One region of the Paenibacillus sp. FSL R5-0527 genome, then DNA from elsewhere that is predicted to be linked to it. Evidence: predicted binding sites of a transcription regulator. Region 1 holds the regulator's gene; the other holds the start of a gene.
What was found. The regulator Rex, encoded in region 1, represses fermentation and respiration genes when NADH is low (regulators of the CRP and FNR family bind a similar motif). The targets are predictions, from matches to a motif close to TTGTGAAATATTTCACAA.
Positions count from the first base shown of each region.

Region 1 (10,139 bases):
GTAATTTCCGTATATTTCTTCGTCTCCATCGCCTGCGCCACGCTGAACAGCGCTTTCTGCCACAGCTCGTCCAGAACCGGCGAAGAATGGTCTTTCACGTCCAGCTTCAACGTCCGTCCGCCGATTTGCCGTTTTCCGTCCTGTTCGATTTTCCGCACCAGATCGCCGAGATCCGTCCCGGGTGCGAGGTCCAGCTTCACGGCAAGTTCGTTCGGCTTAATGTCCAACTGTACATCGTTTACGCCGTCATAAGTTTTTACGATATTTTCCAGCGGACGCTCAATCGCCCACTGCCGATATATGAACCATCCGCCAAACAGCAATACGGCGGAAATGACAACACTCGACACAACTGGTCCAATACGCAGTTTCACGTGATGTCCCCCTTATCTATATTTCTGAAGTGGTTGCTTTTTCAAGAACCGTCGCTTAGTCGGATATATTATTTTGATATATCATTTCGTATATCAAATCCACAAATAAGAGTATATCACATGATCTATCAAATATCGAAAAAAAGTATGGCTATATTTTAAATTTTAAATGGGTAGACTGCTACATATTCTCAAGCAGAAGCGGCAACTCGCCCAGATGGTCGGCGAGCCAAATCATTTCTTGCAATATTGCATGGCCACGAACTTCTCCCCACACTCGGACTCCAGCATGATTTGGTCTTGGTATGTAAAAAGCTTAGGACAGGCGATACCTTGGCGGAATAATCTGATTTGTTCGGAAAGCGCCGTAGAAAGCTGACTTGGATTGTACAGCCGGTACCTCTCCTTATTGTATTGTTTTAGCACGTATTCTCCGAATCCGTTTCAACTTTCCACTTTAAATTAAGCCAGCCGCGTTTGATTGGGGTTGCTATATTGCAAAAAAACGGCCTCCACGTCCAAATTGCTGAACATAGAAACCGTATGCTTCAAATCTCCTATTCGGTTCACTTCATGGCGGATCAGCGGTTCGGAAGCGTAAATACATCGTTCAACGCCTCACCGGTGCCAAAATCGTAAAAACGGTAGTAGTGGTGATCCTTTTGTTTATAAAACAGCTGCCACACCAGCCGTTCATTGTAGATGCCGGGCACCAGCCTGACGATAGTGATCCCGGGCAGGCTTTCGTTAATGATCGTCCGCACCCGGGTCTCCGACACACCTTCCGAGAGCAGCCGCACCACGGGTTCATGACCTTCCCGGAGCCATACCATCATCTCCCGGCCTGACCCGTCTTTGCCATGGACCACCCAGCACACATCGTCCCACACCGATTTCCACACTTTATCGCCCTGGACCAGGTCCGTCTCCTGTTTCGCCTGCTCAATCACTGCATTTTCGCTTGCCCAGGTATCCTGAAGAACGTAGATATAAAAACGGTGAAGGGCAAAAAGCACGATCACTAAAATCAGCAGCGAAAGCAGGAGCCACTTGGTTCTCTTTCTCAACCTTCTCTTCCTTTCCCCTGTAGCCAGTCGTCTAAACCTACATTCGCGCACATTCGCACAGTCGCAGAAAAATAACGTTAATTCCGGTCGTTATTCGGCCGTTTTTCCTCCGCATCGTTAAAATAACGGCTATTTTAGTTCTTATTTTCCCCGAGGACGGGCGATATCGTCAATATCACGGCCAATGCCGGGAAATAGCGACAAAAAAGTCCCTTATTGCGGCGGAAACCTCTTCAAATCCGAAAATAACGCCCTTTTTTACCGCTAAATCGCCGTAATTACAGGCACAGCCACAGGTGCAGCCACGAACATGACACGTTCACGTTTACGTCCACGGCCACGGCCGCAGCTGCAACCGCACGCGCCATTCAAAAAGCAGCAAGCAATCAGTGCCAAGCCTCCAGGCCCCTACCGGGCCAGCAGCCCTTCGAAGGCCGCTTGCGCCTCGCGCCGGATACGCTCCTCGTCGAGGGTGAGGCAAGCCCCGTGTTTGACCACCTGCTCGCCGTTAACCCACACATGCTCTACATCTTTGGAGCCGGCCGAATAGACGACATGGGAAACGTAATCCGTCTTCGGCACGAAATGGGCCTGTTCCGTATTCAGCGCGATAAAATCCGCCTTCATGCCGGCCGCGAGTTTCCCCGTATTCGCCAAGTACACCGACTTCGCCCCGTATTCCGTGCCCATTTTGAGGGCCTCCAGCGCCGGAACGGCGGTAGGATCGCCGGAAACGCCTTTGTGGATCAATGCGGCGAGGCGGACCTCCTCGAGCATATCGAGGTTGTTGTTGCTGGCGGCGCCGTCCGTTCCAAGCGAAACGACCACGCCTTTGCCAAGCAGTGCCGGCACCCGCGCCACGCCGCTGGCCAGCTTCAGGTTGCTGCCGGGATTGTGCGACACCGCCACGTTATGGGCCGCCAAAATATCGATCTCCTCATCGGTCAAATGCACGGCGTGAGCAAGCAGCGACGGACGGGAGAACATCCCGAGGTTCAGCAAATGCTGAACGGGTCTGACTCCGTAATCGTTCACGTTTTGCTCCACTTCCGCCCGCGTCTCCGACATATGCGTATGCATCGGCAGATCCAGATCATGAGCCGCTTGTACGAATTTCTCGAAAAATTCCGGCGGACAGGTGTACGGCCCGTGCGGCGAAATCATCGCCGTGATTCGGCCGTCCGCCCGGCCGTGCCAATTTTTCGCAAACGCGATCGCTTCGTTCAGCTTCTGCTGCTGCACGTCCGGCGGGCACAACCCGATGACGCCGCGCATCAGCACGGCGCGGATGCCCGACTCCTGAACCACTTTGGCCACTTCATCCATATGGTCGTACATGTCCAGGAACGTGGTCGTTCCGCCTTTCAGCATCTCCAGCACGGACAACGCCGTCCCGGCGTACACATCGCCGGCGGTGAACTTGGCTTCCATCGGCCACATTTTTTCCTGAAGCCAGGTCTGCAGCACCATGTCGTCGCCGTATCCGCGCAGCAGCGACATCGCCGCGTGGCCGTGCGTGTTGATCAGCCCCGGCATGAACAGCAGCCCTTTTCCGTCGAAGGTTTCCGCGTCTTCCGCCCCTTCAGGAAGCTGCTCGCCGATATAGGAAATCGTGTCGCCCTCAACGAGCATATAGCCCTGTACAATGGAACGATCTTGTTCGAACACGACAAAGGTTCCGTTCTTGATTAACCATTTACGACTCATGGGCAGGTTGTTCCTTTCCGCTTCCGTCATTCAAGTAATAAGCCAGACTGAGCAAATCGGTCGTGAAATCGGCGGCATGGATGCGGACTTCCGGAGGCACCTTCAAAATCGTCGGAGCGAAGTTCAGAATGGCCCCGATTCCCGCCGCCACCAATTGATCCGCCACGCGCTGCGCTTCGTAATCCGGGACGGTAATGATCCCGATCCGGACATTTTTCTCCCGCACCGTTTCCGTCAGCTCTTCGATCGGCTGGATCGTGATGTTGTTGATTTGCGTGCCGATCTTGGCCGGAGAGGCGTCGAACACCGCCACGATTTTCATGTTGTCTTTCAAATAAGCGTTGTAATTCGAAAGCGCCTGCCCCAAATTACCGGCGCCGACCAGCGCAACGTTGATCTGCTGGTCCAAGTTGAGGATTTGCTGGATTTTCTCGATCAAATACGCGACATCGTAGCCGATGCCCTTTCGCCCGAAATCGCCGAAGTAGGCCAGATCCTTGCGGATCTGGGCCGGGTTGAGGTCCAGCTTCTGGCCGAGCTCCTGCGAGGACACCGTAGGCACTTCGCGCCGGCTCAGCTCGTTGAGGAACCGCAAATACACCGGCAGCCGGCGGACGACGGCATCGGAAATTTTTTCGGATTTCATACGTTTATCCCCCTATTCTGACGCGGACTTAGAGACGTTTTCGTCTCCCGGATTTAACCATTCCGATATGCGCGGAACCATCTGAGTGAGCGGCATATGCTCCATCTTCGGCCCGGGCAGTGAATATAAAAAGTATTTCCCGTAGTAAGACTCCAAGATGCGGGTATCGTAAACAACCACGATCCCCCGGTCCTGCGAGGAGCGGACGAGCCTGCCGAATCCCTGCTTGAAGCGGATGACCGCCTGGGGCACGGACAGTTTCATGAAAGGATTTTTCTTCTCCTTCTGCAGCCGTTCGCTTTTCGCTTCCACCAGCGGATGGTTGGGAGGCTGGAAGGGCAGGCGGACGATCGCCAGGCTCGTCAACGCTTCGCCCGGAATGTCCACGCCTTCCCAGAAGCTGCTCGTCCCCAGCAGCACTGACGCCGCCTGGCCCTGAAAGCGCCGGGTCAGCTTGCTGCGGCTGCCGCTGTCCATCCCCTGGCCGATGACCGTGATTCCTTGCGCCGACAATAGCTCCTTCAACGGCTCGTAAACCTGCCGCAGCATCCGGTACGATGTGAACAGCACCAGCATACGGCCTTGCGTCGCAACCGCGGTATCGGCGAGCGAACGCACCAGCGTGCTGACGAAATGGTCGTCGCCCACGCTCCCCTTCACGCTCGGAAAATCGCGCGGGATGACGAGCAGAGCCTGGCTGCGGTAATCAAACGGCGACGGCAGCATCGCCGTGTTCAGCCGTCCTTCCCCGGCCGCTTCCGTCAGTCCCAGCTGTTCGATCATATACTGGAACGACTTGTCGACCGACAGCGTCGCCGAGGTCATCACCACGCTTTTTTTTCTGTCGAAAAAGTATTCCTTCAATTGCGCGCTAACGTCGATCGGAACGGCATACATCTGCAGGGAGCGGCTGCGGAAATTCCCGTTCGCTTCCATCCAGTACACCGTCTCCTCGCTCTCCAGCTTCATGAAGAAACGCAGGGCCTCCCGCTCGTTGGCCAAATCCTTGAATAACCCGTTGATGTCGGTCAGGAGGCTTTCGGAACCGTAATCCTCCTGCTCTTCCCGGATTTGCGCCAGCATCCGGTCGCCTTTGCGGAGCACGTCCCCTAGCGCAACGTAAATCTGGTTCTCCAGCGCCGACAGCTTATCCCATTCCTGCGGTTTCTTTAGCGGAAGCAGGCGGTAAACGAATTGGCCCGGATCGCCGGGCGCGGCGTCGCTCCGTTCCGGCATCAGGGCAAACAGCAGCTCGCTGAGCTTGTCCCAGCTTTCCTTCACATCGATCAGCGTCGGGTACATTTCGTCGATGACCCGGCACCATTCGCCCGTTTTTTCGCCCCCCGCCGCCTGCAAAGCGATGCGGAGATTCGGCAGCTGGCCGGTCTTGCTGTCTTTAAACAGCCGGGTGAGCGTATGAATGACGGTAAAATACTTCATATGAATGCCCAGGTGTTTCCCCGCCACATCCTCCAAATGATGGGCCTCGTCGATGACCAGGCGCTCGTATCCCGGCAGCAGCTGATGCCCGGCCTGGATATCGGTAAACAGCTTGGAGTGGTTCGTAATGACCACATCGGCGACCCCGGCTTCATGTTTGGCCCGATGATAGAAGCATTTGCGGAACCATGGGCAGGACCGCCCGAGACAGGAGTCCGACTCGCTGGCCACCGTTTCCCAGAAATCGCCGCCGCGATTGCCCAAATTGAGCTCTTCATCGTCGCCGTTGACCGTTTGCGTCAGCCACACGACCATTTGCGCCGCCGTCATCACCTCTTCTTTCGGCGTGGCAAAGTCTTTTCTATTTATTTTATGTTCAAATTTGCGCAAGCACAAATAATGCTGCCTGCCTTTAAATACGGCAGCCAGGAAAGGAAACGGCACCACCTCGGCGAGCAGCGGAACGTCTCTTTCCCGAAGCTGCTCCTGCAGGTTAATGGTATGCGTGCTGACCATTACTTTTTCTTCCCGTTTGACGCTATGGTAGATCGCGGGCAGCAAGTAACCAAGCGATTTTCCCGTCCCGGTCCCCGCTTCGATCAGCAGATGCTTGTCATCGTTAAAAGCCCGGCTCACTTCCTCCAGCATCTTGTTCTGAGCATCGCGCTCCTCGTATTGGGGCAGCCTTTCGCGCAGCCGCTCCCTCACCTGCTCCATGAACTGCTCAAAGGACACACCCTCCAGCGGATTGTCCGCCATAGCGCCCCGCGGAGATTCGATATCCATCCAATCCTCGGCCTGCAGCGCGAACTGGCGGTAAAAGATGTAACGGTCATCGCTTTGCTCCGTTTCGCGTTCCTTCTCCTGGACTATGGCATCGAAAAACCAGCCGAGGTCGCTGTCCTCGCCCGCAAACAAATCCGCCAGGCGCTGCAGCGTCAACAGCGGCAGCCGCTCGCATTCCTCCAGGCATTTCAGAAAAATCAGCGCCGTCGCCAAGGCGTCGCTGTCCGCCTGGTGCGGACGCTCGTGCTGCACTTCGAATTCGGCGGCCACAAGCCCCAGCTGATAGGAGGTCAACGAAGGAAAGAGGATTTTCAGGAAGTCCATCGTATCCAGAATCCGCCCCGTAAACGGCAGATAACCCGTTTTGTCCAAAGCGCTTTGCAGATAGTTGAAGTCGAAAGCGACATTGTGCCCGACCAGCACTACATCGTTCAGCAGCGGAACCATCTCCATCATCACTTCGTCCAGGTCCGGCGCATCCTTGACATCGTCTTCGGTGATGCCGGTCAACCCCGTGATGAACGGCGGAATCGGTATTCCCGGTTTGACGAAGGAGTTGTATACCTGCGAAATCGACTTATCCGGTTCTATAATGGCAAGTCCCACTTGAATAATTTCATCGGAGGACTGGTTGCCCGTCGTTTCAAAATCGAGCACGGCATATTTCATTGCTTTTTAAGTCCCTTTCGTTCCAGTCTCTAATACAGCATAACAGAAGAAGCGCGATTTGAAAATTCATGCCGGGCGTTATGTGTAATTAAAATCACAAAATAAAAGAGCGATGCGCCCGCGCTCATGGGCGGACTTACGCATCGCTCAACCGGTTCTGCCAAAAAAAGTTCGATCATGCCAACGATAAAGACGGTTTACAGCAAAGAGGCCAATTCATTGCCATAATACAATTTGCCCGTGCTGCTCAAACATGCCTCGAGATTCGCCAAAGGCTCGGCGAGGGACGGATCGCTGTGATGAGCCAGGGTAAAGTATTCCTTGGCTTTGGCCAAAATGCCTTTTTGCGCCTCGATGCAGCCGAGCGCATTATAAATGATGGAGCGAAGCCTTTTGTTTCCGGCTTTCTCCAGAACGAGCCAAAACTGCCGCGCGGCTTCCTCGCTTCGCTCCAGATGCAGATGGCACATGGCCAGGTAGGTACGGCCAAGCGCGCTGCCGGGATACTGCTTCAGCACCTGCTCAAACTGCTCCAGCGCCTGGGGAAACATCATCAATTTATAATAGCCTTGTCCTTTGATAAACGGACCCGTTTCGATCTCGGGGAGCGACAGAACCTCCTCGGCTTCAAGGCTGCCCCATTTTTGGCGCAGCGCGGCCATCTTCTCTTCGAAACAAAGCCACTCTTCAATGATCCCGTCGCTCATGTGCTTGAGCAGTCGCCAAGCTTGCGCGAGCTCCTGCTTTTGGGCGCCCACGGCCAGCGGATATTTACGCGAAATATCATCCAACATCTCATTCATTTCCGCAAAAACATGCTGAAACATCATTCGCATCCCACCCTTAACGAAAATGAAATCAGTCCGAGCCTTAAGATCATTTTTTGTTTCGGGCGGGTTTTTCATTCCCGCAAGCGTCAATTGCATATATTTGCTTCCGATTGGCGGCGAAATTCAGGCGCGCGGGGCGGGTTTATTTAACGAATGGCCGCGTGCAGCTCCTGATGGGCTTTTTCCACGGGCCGGTTGCTTTCGTCCACGAACACGACGGTCGGCTTGTGGCTGCGCACTTCCTCGGGAGACATCGCCGCGTAGGAAATGATAATGACGTTGTCGCCGGGCTGCACGAGCCGCGCGGCCGCGCCGTTGAGGCAGATGACGCCGCTGCCGTGCGGTCCCGGGATCACGTACGTTTCCAGGCGCGCGCCGTTGTTGTTGTTGACGATCTGCACTTTTTCGTTCTCCAGAATATCGGCGGCCTCCATCAGCTCTTCATCGATCGTAATGCTGCCGACATAGTTCAAATTCGCTTCGGTCACGGTCGCGCGGTGGATTTTTGATTTCATCATCGTTCTGAACAATTAGGCCATCCCCTTTTTGGTCAAAATCACGTTGTCGATCAGTCGCGTCGTGCCGAACTTCACGGCCACCGCGATAAGCGCGTCGGCGCCGCGGCCGGCATCGTCAAGGCGTTCAGCGTCGGCGAGCGGAGACAGTCCCGGAAAATCGGCGATCTCCACGTAATCGATATCGGCCAGCGGTTCATCGCCAATACTCCGGGTCAGATCCGCGCGGATTTCGCCGGCTGTGACCGCCCCGCCTGCTTTCGCTTTCTCCTGCGCCTGAAGAAGGCTTCTGGACAGCACGAGCGCCGCCTTGCGCTCCTCGGGGCTCAAATATACGTTGCGCGAACTGAGCGCGAGGCCGTCCGCCTCCCGTACGATCGGGCACGGAACGATCTCCACGTCAAAATTCAAATCCTCCGCCATCTGGGCGATCACGGCCACCTGCTGAGCGTCCTTTTGCCCGAAATAGGCGCGGGCCGGCTGCACGATGTGAAACAGCTTGCTCACGACGGTCGTCACGCCGTCGAAATGCCCCGGCCGCGAAGCGCCGCAAAGGCGCTCCGTCAGCTCCGCGACTTTGACCTTGGTCCGGGTCGGGCGGGGATACATTTCCTCTACGCTCGGCATAAATACAGCATCGACGCCTTCCCGTTCGGCGAGCGCCAAATCCTTTTCCGCGTCGCGCGGATACCGTTCAAAATCTTCGTTTGGTCCGAACTGGATCGGATTGACGAACACGCTCAGCACGACGAGGTCATTCTCGCCGCGCGCTTTGCGCAGCAAGCTGGCATGGCCTTCATGCAAGTAGCCCATCGTCGGGACGAGTCCAACCCGCAGGTCCTCCCCTTTCCCCGCCGCGGCAAAACGCTCCGCCTGCAAATGCTCCCGAAGCGCCCGGATTTCCGTAAAGGTCTTCATGCTTTTGTTTCCACCTTTCCTTTGCCGTACAATGTCTCGAGCACGCCGTCTTCCGCGGCGAACACATGCTCCTGGGCCGGGAAAGCGCGGGTTTTGACCTCGCGTACATATTCCGAGATGCCGCTGCGGATTTGCGCTCCGATGTCGGCATACGTTTTGACGAAACGTTTGTCCCGGTAATCCGGGGTATATTTAAGAACATCGTGAAACACGAGCACCTGGCCGTCGCAGCCGCGGCCCGCGCCGATGCCGATCGTGGGAATGGAGAGCTCCTTGGAAATCGCCTCCGCCACCTCCTCGGTGACCAGCTCCAGCACGATCCCAAACGCCCCCGCGCGCTCCAGCGCCTTGGCGTCCTCCAGCAGGCGCCGGGCGTCCTGCGCATCCTTGCCCTGGATGCGGTAGCCGCCGATTTGGTTGACCGACTGCGGCGTGAGCCCGATATGGCCCAGCACCGGCACCCCGGCCTGCACGATGGCCTGGACGGCCAGGGCGATTTCCGCCCCTCCTTCCATCTTGACCGCGTGCGCATGCCCTTCCTGCATCAGGCGGCGGACGTTCTTCAGCGTCTCTTCAACGCTGCCGTGATACGTCATAAACGGCATATCCGTCACGATAAACGTATGCTGCGCCCCCCGGGCCACCGCGCGGCTGTGATGAACCATATCGTCCAGCGTCACCGGAATCGTCGTATCGTAGCCCAGCACCACATTGCCGAGCGAATCGCCGACGAGCAGCATATCCGCGCCAGCCTCTTCCGCCAATTGCGCCGACGGATAATCGTAGGCGGTAATCATCGCAATCGGCGTACCGTCCTGCTTCATTTTTTTCAATTTCACGATGTTTAATGCTTGTTTTCCAGCCAATTTTCCCATCTCCTTCGGTTTGGCCTGCCGCGCCGCGTCCATTCGCGTACCCGCATACCTTTGTACAACGAAAAAACGCGCACGACAAAAAAACCTTTTAGTTTGGCACTAAAAAGGTCCGAATGCATAGAAGGAGTCACTTGCTTCGTTCCTTCTGTCTCGGTCCTCTTCGGCTCAGAGCAGAATCCAACGCAGGCTTCATCACATTAACCTACAGCCGCTGAAGAGTGCAGTTCGAACGGGTGCCGATACCGCCTCCTGAGCACAGTATAACAAATTGCGTCACATTTTTCATCCGCCAATTTGCACTTCGCCGGAAAA
Region 1 covers NZ_JBBOYI010000001.1:5,078,053-5,088,191, forward strand. Annotated here, with positions in the region: gene NYE69_RS22400 (hypothetical protein) at 1-374, opposite strand, end outside; gene NYE69_RS22405 (cell wall elongation regulator TseB-like domain-containing protein) at 956-1,441, opposite strand; gene NYE69_RS22410 (amidohydrolase) at 1,850-3,148, opposite strand; gene NYE69_RS22415 (redox-sensing transcriptional repressor Rex) at 3,138-3,794, opposite strand; gene dinG (ATP-dependent DNA helicase DinG) at 3,807-6,689, opposite strand; gene NYE69_RS22425 (hypothetical protein) at 6,887-7,516, opposite strand; gene panD (aspartate 1-decarboxylase) at 7,666-8,049, opposite strand; gene panC (pantoate--beta-alanine ligase) at 8,050-8,952, opposite strand; gene panB (3-methyl-2-oxobutanoate hydroxymethyltransferase) at 8,949-9,818, opposite strand; gene NYE69_RS22445 (biotin--[acetyl-CoA-carboxylase] ligase) at 10,110-10,139, opposite strand, start outside.

Region 2 (10,139 bases), 5.0 Mb from region 1:
TGAACCGGTATGGGGGTGCTGCGGTCGTGCAGCGACGGAATCGACTCCGGATTTTGCCGGATCCAATCGAAAATCAGCTGCGCTTTGGCGGCGTATTCCTGGTCCGTCAATCCTTTCATCGCTTGCACCGCCTGCCTGTGCGGCATATGCTCGTATTTGGTCATATACCCGTACATCAGCATGGCCGAAGAGACTGGAAATATCGGATCGTGCCGGGACAGGGCGAGTTTTTGGATGCGGGCGTTGATGTTGTCCAGGCCAAGCCTCTCCATGAAATATTCCGTATTGGCATTGGAGCTGTAGTGGATCATGCCTTTGGCAGCTTCCATCAAGGAAACCGTGCCGCCTGCGGTTACGGCAGGATCCAGCGCGTCCAGCCAGCTTGGGTGCGCGCCTCCATCCGTTCCCGGAATATAGAAGCGGCGAAGCGAGTCAAGAGGCACGGCTTCATTCATATCGATGCGCCCCTCCGCCGCCTGTTCGGCCAACTCTATGGCCAATATGATTTTGAGCACGCTGGCCAGCGGCCGCTTGACATCGGACTGATAATCGATCAGTACCCGATCATTTTCCATGACATACATTGAGGCGAGCTCCGGATGAGCCGCCAGAAACTGCAGGACATCCGCTTCCGTTTTGCGCTCGTCTTTCCGCTTGGCGTAGAATACCAGCAGCCCAAAGGACACAGCAATCAAAACAAGCACCGCGGCTACTATAATGAGTACTATCAATAGGAACCTCCTTATCGGGGGGGGGGGGGGGAATTTATTATTCTTTTTACGAATGCGGCATCGCGAAGGTTCCATAAACAATGCTTGGCAATGGACCATAGTGGATTGGAGCGCCGCTTCCCCGCGGCAAAATAAAAAGGCTGCCTTGCAGGCAGCCTTTACCTAGACTCGGCTTAACGCACGTGCATTTCGTTCGGATTCGAGCCTTTGCGGCGGTTGATGTTGAGCTTGTTGATCCGCTCCATGTCGCTGTCCGCCAGCTTGAAATCGAACACGTTGAAGTTCTCCTCAATCCGCGAAGGGGTGACCGATTTCGGGATGACGATGGTGTTGTTTTGCAGATGCCAGCGCAGCACGACTTGGGCCGCTGTTTTACCGTGGGCCTCGGCAATTTCCATGACAACCGGGTCTTTCAGCACGTCGCCGCCTTGCTCCAGCGGGCTCCACGCTTCGATGAAAATATCGTGCTTCGCGCAAAACGCCTTCAGCTCATTTTGGGACAAATGCGGGTGGCACTCCACCTGGTTGAGCACCGGTTTGATTTCCGTTTCGTTCAGCAGGCGCTCGAGATGCTCGATTTCGAAGTTGCAGACGCCGATCGCTTTGGCGCGGCCGTCGCGGTACAGTTTTTCCAGCGCTTTATAGGTGTCCACGTACTGATCGAATTTAGGCGTCGGCCAGTGGATCAGATAAAGGTCGATGTAATCGAGACCAAGCCGCTCCAGGCTTTCGTCAAAAGCGCGCAGCGTATTGTCGTAACCTTGGTCGGCGTTCCACACCTTGGTTGTAATAAACAGATTTTCGCGGGGAACGGACGACTGCTTGATCGCTTTGCCGACCCCAACCTCGTTGCGGTAAATCATCGCCGTATCGATGGAAGTGTATCCGACTTCCAGCGCTTTGGCTACCGCTGCCGTAGCTTCCTCGTCTTTGACTTGCCATACGCCAAACCCGAGCTGCGGCATCTTTACTCCATTGTTCAATGTGACAAAATCCATATGTAAATCCTTCCTTTCTCCATTTGATAGCTTTGCTGTTAAAGTGTTTCCGATATCGCTCTGGCGCAATCCTTAACCATGCGTATATGCACGGGATCCTTGTCCCTGCACAGCCGGTTGGATGGACCGGATAACGCGATCGCCGCGATAACCTGATCTCCTTTGCGGATCGGGGCGCCGATGCAGCGTACACCGATTTCCCCCTCTTCGTTGTCCAACGAATAACCGTTTTGCCGAATCCGCTCCAGTTCCTCCCGGAACAATTCCCGGGACGTGATCGAATGCTCCGTTAGTTTTTCCAAAGACAACTGCTCGATGATCCGGTTTTGTTCCTCCCGCCCCTGAAAGGCCAGCAGGCATTTGCCGATGGCATCGGCATGCAGCGGCAGGCGGTCTCCGGCTTCATGATGGGTACGTGTAGCATATTTGCCGGGCACGGCTTGCGTGATCATCATTTCCGTTCCCTGTAGCATCCCGATGTAGGCGGTCTCCCCGGTTTCCCGGCTCAATTGATCGAGATGAGAAACGGAGCGCCACATGAAATAATCTTGTTTCTGCGGGTAGCTTGCAAACAGCCTGGAGATGAAAACATCCGACACGGCGTACCGGCTGCCGCTGTTTTTGGCGATGAAGCGGTTTTGTTCCAAGGTGCTGATCAAGCGGTAGGCGGTGCTTTGGTTAAGCTGCAGCTTTTCGATGATTTCCTGGGCCGTGAGGCCGGGCGAATCGATCAGCAAATGGAAGATATCCAGTCCTTTTTTGAGCGTTTGGACTTCATTCCGGTTAATGCATAACCACCTCCTTCGGAGCCCGGATGCGATTAATTTCCAGTAAAAGTATATCACGATTAAAATTTGATTTGCAAATAAGGATAATTTAATTGTTTTCATTATCCAAAATGGGGAATTCACTTTTGAAAAAAGTATAAATTTATTTCAATATATGGATTTTGTGTAAAACTATAATATTATTAAGTTTGTAATAAGATTCACTATTTTGGTGGGCCGTGAGGTGGTTCAAGATGAGGTATGATTATAAGTGGAGATATCTTTTATCTGATACTGCTTCTAGTGACAATAACTGCTACATTAAAAACATGGAACGATGAGGGCTATGATAAATTCCTTAGCTTGCTTGGAGCAGTGGCTTGTTTAGTGGGATTGTACAAAACGTGGAAGGAAAGAAGATAAGACTGTAAGACTGTAAGACTCTAAGACTCTAAGACTCTAAGACTCTAAGACTCTAGACGGATTAACCTTGAGAAGGGATGGAGAAAATGGTCGGCAACAATGAACCTGTCATCACGCTGCGGGATTTGCGTATGAGATTTGGAGACAAATTTGTGTTAAACGGAATTGATCTGGACGTGTATCCGGGGCAAATCATCGGCTACATCGGTCCAAACGGGGCGGGCAAAAGCACGACGGTCAAAATCATGCTGGGACTGATCGAAGGCTATTCCGGCGAGGTCCGGATTTTGGGCGCCAGCCCGCAGGATGAAAGCGTGGAGTACAAAAAACGCATCGGTTATGTGCCGGAAGTGGCGGAAATTTACGATACGCTGACGGCACGGGAATATTTGACGTTTATCGGCGAGCTTTGCGGCTTGTCTGCGGACGATGCGGAGAGCAAAGCGCGCCGGCTTGCGGAACGTTTCGGCCTTAAGGATGTTTACGACGTCCGTATCGCCACGTTTTCCAAAGGGATGAAGCAGAAGGTGCTGCTTATTTCCAGCCTGCTGCATAACCCGGACATTTTGTTCCTGGACGAGCCGCTCAGCGGGCTTGACGCCAACAGCGTCATGGTGGTGAAGGAAATTCTCGCTTTGCTGGCCGCGCAGGGGAAAACGATTTTTTATTCTTCGCACATTATGGACGTAGTGGAAAAAATCAGCGATCGGATCATCCTGCTGGACCGGGGAATCGTGGTCGCCGACGGCAGCTTCGAGCAGCTTAAAGGCCAATTTAAAGAGGGCTCCCTGGAACAGGTGTTTAACCAGTTGACCGGATTTAACGAGCATCAAAGCATCGCCAAACAGTTTGTGGCGATTGTGCAAGAGGTGTAGTTATGAACGAGATGAAGTCGCTGAAGGTGCTGGACCGGTTCCGCGGGCTGTTCGAGCAAATGGGGGTAGACTATCCCGTTATGCGCCGCATCCTGCAGGTGAAGCTGACGATGGATGCCCGGCGGGTGCCCACCATTGTCGGAAAATCCCGAAAGGAGGCGGATCGGGGGAAAGACCGCTTCGGGAAGGAAAAGGAGAGAAACCAGTTTTTTGGTTCCTTGTGGCTTTACTTTATTTTTGGCGCGCTGGGTGGCATCATTGTGGCGGCCGGAGACAACTACCTGTTTCAGGTAAGCATGTTGTTTGGCATTATGATGTTTATAGTCATGACCTCGATGATTTCCGATTTTTCCGCGGTGCTGCTGGATATCCGGGACCGGAGCATCCTGGCGGTCAGGCCGGTGAACCGCCGGACGATCGCCATGGCCAAGGCGCTGCACATTTTCTTCTACCTGTTTTTTCTGACCGGCGCGATTGCGGCGGTGCCGCTGGCCGTCGGGCTGCTTAAGCACGGGGCCGGGTTTACGGTGTTGCTGCTGTTGGGGCTGGTGCTGATGGATATGCTCATTGTTGTCATCACCGCGCTGCTGTATTTGGCGGTGCTGCGCTTCTTTGACGGCGAAAAGCTGAAGGACATCATCAACTATGTGCAGATCGGGTTGACGATCGGCATTACGGTCGGGTATCAGCTGGTGGTCCGGCTTTTCGATTTTGCCGACTTAAACGTCGTGTTCCAGCCAAGATGGTGGCAGTATTTCATCCCGCCGATTTGGTTCGGAGCGGCGTTCGAGACGGTGCTGCATCCGGGGAACGGAAGGCCGTACACGGCCCTCGCCCTGTTGTCTCTGCTCGTGCCGCTGGCCGCTTTCGCCCTGTATCTGAAGTTGGCGCCGGCCCTGGAAAGGAATTTGCAGAAGCTGGCGGAGCCGGGACGGCGGCGCGGACAGCGGACGGGAACCGCATTGAAGCGGCTGGCCGAGTGGCTGTGCCGGGACCCGCAGGAGAGAGTATTTTTCCGGTTCGCCTGGTCGATGCTGGGGAATGAGCGGGAGTTTAAGCTTAAAGTGTACCCGACGCTGGGGTTTTCGATTATATTCCCGTTTATTTTTCTGTTTACCGACGGCTTCGGAAACGGACTTCAGGGGCTGGCCGGAACCCGCAAATATTTGTTTATTTATTTCTGCGGCTTGATGCTGCCTACCGTCATTATGATGCTGCGCTATTCCGGCAAACACAAGGCCGCCTGGATTTACCGGGTGCTGCCGATCCGGGAGGAGGGGCCGGTATACAAGGGGGCGCTGCTGGCTTGTCTGGTTCGGCTGCTGCTGCCTTTGTTCGTGCTGGAAGGCCTGATTTTCGTCCTGTTGTTCGGGGCGCATATCATTCCCGACCTGGTCGTTACCGGCCTGGCGCTGCAATTGTTCGCCATCCTGTGCTTCGCCTATTTGCGCAAAGGGCTTCCCTTCTCGGAACCGTTTGAGGCCACGCAGCAAAGCGAAGGATTGAAGTTACTGCCGCTTATGTTCCTGCTTGGCGGCATGGGACTACTGCATTGGGCGGCGACCACGGTTCCGTTTGGCGTTATCGTCTATGCGTTATTGCTGATCATCGCGATTTGGCTGGGGTGGCGAAAAGTGTTTGCTCCCGGAACGCTCGCAAAAGGGAGGGCGGAGTATTGAAGGTTGGAAGGATGCAATCGGAAAAAGAAGGGCCGCGGATCCGCCGCGAGAAGGCGACGGTGGCCCTGATGATTTCCCTTTATTGCCGGCGCCGGCATAGCCGCCGGGAACGGACCGGCCGGGACGAAGCCGCCGCCGGAAGCGAACCCGGCCTGTGCCCGGAATGCGCGGAGCTGCACCGATACGCGTTGGAGCGGCTCGCCCGCTGCCGGTTCGGCGAAGACAAAACGACCTGCCGGGCGTGTCCGGTCCACTGCTATGCGCCCAAACAGCGGGACAAAATCCGCAAAATCATGGCTTACGCCGGACCGAAAATGCTGTTGCGGCATCCGATATTGACGGTCCGGCATCTGCTGGACGATAGGAAGTGATCTCATTCACAATAATGTCAAACTTTTTGTGGCATTTAAAAAGTCCAGTAATGGCGCGGGTTTTCGGCTCCAATTTCACCTTTGTGACATACATCATGTGATTTCTGTCACAAAATTATTATTTTTTCGGCGTTCGTTTTCATCAATGAGTGCTAGAATTCACATTAGATAATAATTATTCGAAAGTAGGGGAATGAAATGTTGGATCCGATTCTGCTTGCACGGCTTCAGTTTGCGGTCACGACGATTTTCCATTTCTTCTTTGTGCCTCTGTCCATCGGCCTAGTCGTCCTGATCGCGATCATGGAGACGATGTACGTCGTAAAGGGAAAAGAAGAGTACAAACGGATGGCCAAATTCTGGGGAAAACTGTTCCTGATCAACTTTGCGGTCGGGGTCGTAACGGGGATTCTTCAGGAATTCCAGTTCGGAATGAACTGGTCCGATTACTCGCGGTTCGTAGGGGATGTGTTCGGCGCGCCGCTCGCGGTGGAAGCGCTGTTCGCCTTCTTTATGGAATCGACCTTTATCGGACTGTGGATCTTCGGCTGGGATCGCCTGTCCAAGAAGGTGCATCTGCTGTGCATTTGGCTGGTGGCTCTGGGGACGACGGTATCGGCGTTCTGGATTTTGGCGGCCAACTCGTTCATGCAGCGCCCGGTCGGGTTTGAAATCAATAACGGCCGTGCGGAAATGAACGACTTCTTTGCGCTGATCGGCAACGGCCAGCTGTGGGTGGAATTCCCGCATACCGTGCTTGGCGCGTTTGCCACAGGAGCGTTTATGATCGCCGGGGTCAGCGCGTATAAGCTGCTGAAACGCCAGGATACGTCCTTTTTCAAAAAATCGTTTACGATCGGCATCATCGTTGCTTTAATCGCTTCGTTCGCCACGGCGCTGTTCGGCCATCAGCAAGCGCAGTATCTGGTCAAAACGCAGCCGATGAAAATGGCCGCATCCGAAGGCCTGTGGGGCAAATCCGGCGACCCGGCGCCGTGGACGCTGTACGCGCACATCGATTCGGGCAACGGGAAAAACGACTTTGAAATCAAAATCCCTTACCTGCTCAGCTTCCTGTCTTACAGTAAATTTTCCGGCGAAGTAAAAGGAATGCACGAGCTTCAGGCCGAATATGAACAATCATATGGGCCTGGGGATTATATTCCGCCGGTGCGGACGACCTTCTGGAGCTTCCGGATCATGATCGCCGCCGGCTGTCTGATGATCCTGCTTGGACTTTACGGGACGTATCTCGCTTGGCGCAAAAAGCTGGACCGTCCGAACAAATGGTTCTACCGCGCGATGCTGTGGTCGATCTCGCTGCCGTTTATCGCCAATACGTCCGGCTGGATCATGACGGAAATCGGCCGTCAGCCGTGGACGGTATTCGGCCTGATGCAGACGAAGGACAGCGTATCGCCGAGCGTCACCGGCGGGCAAATTTTGTTCTCCCTGATCGCGTTCACGCTGATTTACGCGGTGCTTGGAGCGGTGATGGCCTACCTGTTCGTTAAAGTTATCAAGAAAGGGCCGAATGAGGACGGCGCCGGTGCCGACCATTCGACGGATCCATTTGGTAAGGAGGGTTATCATGCTGTCTCTTAATGAGCTGTGGTTTATCCTTGTCGCGGTGTTGTTCATCGGATTCTTCTTTTTGGAAGGTTTTGATTTCGGCATCGGAATGAGCACCCGGTTTTTGGCAAAAAATGATATGGAGCGCCGCGTGCTGATCAACTCGATCGGACCGTTTTGGGATGCCAACGAGGTGTGGCTGCTGACGGCGGGCGGCGCGATGTTCGCCGCGTTTCCGAACTGGTACGCCACGATGTTCAGTGGCTATTACACCCCGCTTGTCGTGCTGCTGCTGGCGCTGATCGCCCGCGGGGTCGCCTTTGAATTCCGCGGCAAGGTCGGCAGCGAGAAATGGAAGTCGACCTGGGATGCCGCGATTTTTCTCGGCAGCCTGCTGCCGCCGTTCCTGCTCGGCGTGGTGTTCGCCGGTCTGATGAAAGGCCTGCCGATCGACGGGGACATGGAAATGAAGGCCGGCCTGTTCGATATGGTGAACGTCTACACGCTGGTCGGCGGTATTACGGTCGTGGTGCTGTGCCTTGTGCACGGCCTGCTGTTCGCCTCGCTGCGCACGACGGGAAGCTTGCGGGAGCGGGCCCGCAAGCTGGCGCATAAAATGCTGATTCCGCTCGCCGTATTGTTCGTACTGTTCGGCGTGTTGACCTACTTCCAGACGGACGTGTTCCAAGTCCGCGGCTTAGTGCTCGGGCTGGTAGGGTTGCTCGGCGTTATCGCCTTTGTGCTGGGGGGATGGTTTATCTTCAAGCAAAAAGACGGCTGGGCGTTCGGCATGACCGGAACGATGATCGCCTTATCGATCGCGGCGGTGTTTATCGGGTTGTTCCCGCGCGTCATGGTCAGCTCGATCAGCGAGACGTTTTCCCTGACGATCCAGAACGCGTCTTCCGGGCCGTATTCGCTGAAGGTCATGACGATCGTGTCTTTAACCCTGCTGCCGTTTGTGCTGGGGTACCAAATTTGGAGTTATTTCGTTTTCCATAAACGCGTACACGAGAAGGAGCATTTGGAATATTAATGGGACGCGGTTTGATGAAATTTCAAGGGGTGCGGCCGGTCATGGCGATCATGGCCCTGCTGACCCTGCTTCAGAGCATCGCAATCATCGGGCAGGCTAAATGGCTGGCGGAGATCGTCTCCGCCCTGTTTGCCGGCGCCAAGCTGCAGGAACAAGCCGGCGGGGCCGGTTTGTTCCTGCTTGCTTTTATGGTGCGGCAAATTTGCGCGCTGACGATGCAGAAGACGGCCTACCGCTTTGCGGAAGAGACGGGGCGGGACCTGCGGAAGCAGGTGCTGGAGAAGCTGTTTCAGCTGGGTCCGCGGTTCACTGGAACCGAAGGCACAGGGAACCTGGTGACCCTGGTGCTGGAGGGCGTGGCCAAATTCCGCAATTACCTGGAGCTGTTTCTGCCGCGGATGCTGGCGACCGGGCTGACGCCGGTGCTGATTTTGGCTTACGTTTATAAGCTGGATCTCGCTTCCGGGGTTATCCTGACGATCACGATGCCGATTTTGATCGCGTTTATGATTTTGCTCGGGCTGGCGGCGCGGAAGCAAACGGAGCGGCAGCTCAAATCGTACCGCGTGTTGGCGAACCATTTCGTCGATTCGCTGCGCGGTCTGGAGACGCTGAAATTCCTCGGGCGCAGCAAATCGCATCAGAACTCGATCGCCCGGGTGAGCGATTCCTACCGCTCGGCGACGATGCGCACGCTGCGGGTCGCCTTTTTGTCTTCGTTTGCGCTCGACTTCTTTACGATGCTGTCGGTCGCTTCGGTGGCGGTCAGCCTCGGGCTGCGGCTGGTGAACGGGGAAATGCTGCTGCTGCCCGCGCTGACCGTGCTGATTTTGGCGCCGGAGTATTTCCTGCCGGTGCGGATGGTCGGGGCGGATTTCCATGCCACCCTGGACGGGAAAGAAGCCGGAGAAGCGATGCAGGCGATCATCACGGCGGCGGAGGAGGAGGCGTCTAAGGCGGCGCCGGTGCCGGAAGGCGTGGCCTGGGCGTGGACGGCGGACAGTACGCTGGCCTTGCATGGCGTGGGCGTGATTCATGAGCGGGAGGCCATGGCCTCGCTGGAGGACGTCCGGCTGTCGCTTCGCGGCATGGGCAAAATCGGCATCATCGGCGAAAGCGGAGCCGGAAAGTCGACGCTGATCGACGTGATCGGCGGGTTTTTGCGGCCGACATCCGGCGGCTTTGAGCTGAACGGCAGCGCGCTGGGCGACTTGACGGCCGCGGGCTGGCGGGAGCAAATCACTTATATTCCGCAGCGTCCGTATATTTTCAGCGGCAGCCTGGCCGATAATATAAGCTTTCATGCGCCCGGGGCGTCGCGCGGGGACGTGGAGCGGGCGGCGGTGGCGGCCGGGCTCGGGGAATTGGCGCGCAGCTTGCCCGGCGGGCTGGACGAGCCGATCGGCGGCGGCGGGCGGACGCTGAGCGGCGGCCAGGAGCAGCGCGTGGCGCTGGCCCGGGCTTTAGTCAGCAAACGGCCGATCATTTTGCTCGACGAGCCGACGGCCCATTTGGACATCGAGACGGAATATGAATTGAAGAATACGATGCTGCCTTTGTTTGAAGGCAAGCTCGTATTGCTGGCCACCCACCGCCTGCATTGGATGCGGGAGATGGACCGCATTATCGTGATGGAGCAGGGCCGGGTGGCGGAAACGGGAACGCATGGCGAGTTGATGAAGAAACG
Region 2 covers NZ_JBBOYI010000001.1:75,371-85,509, reverse strand. Annotated here, with positions in the region: gene NYE69_RS00370 (serine hydrolase) at 1-731, opposite strand, end outside; gene NYE69_RS00365 (aldo/keto reductase) at 905-1,729, opposite strand; gene NYE69_RS00360 (IclR family transcriptional regulator) at 1,768-2,619, opposite strand; gene NYE69_RS00355 (ABC transporter ATP-binding protein) at 3,006-3,794, shown strand; gene NYE69_RS00350 (hypothetical protein) at 3,797-5,473, shown strand; gene NYE69_RS00345 (nitrous oxide-stimulated promoter family protein) at 5,470-5,844, shown strand; gene NYE69_RS00340 (cytochrome ubiquinol oxidase subunit I) at 6,043-7,449, shown strand; gene cydB (cytochrome d ubiquinol oxidase subunit II) at 7,436-8,452, shown strand; gene cydD (thiol reductant ABC exporter subunit CydD) at 8,452-10,139, shown strand, end outside.
Region 2: the regulator Rex is predicted to act here: its motif matches at 5,940-5,957, upstream of NYE69_RS00340 (cytochrome ubiquinol oxidase subunit I).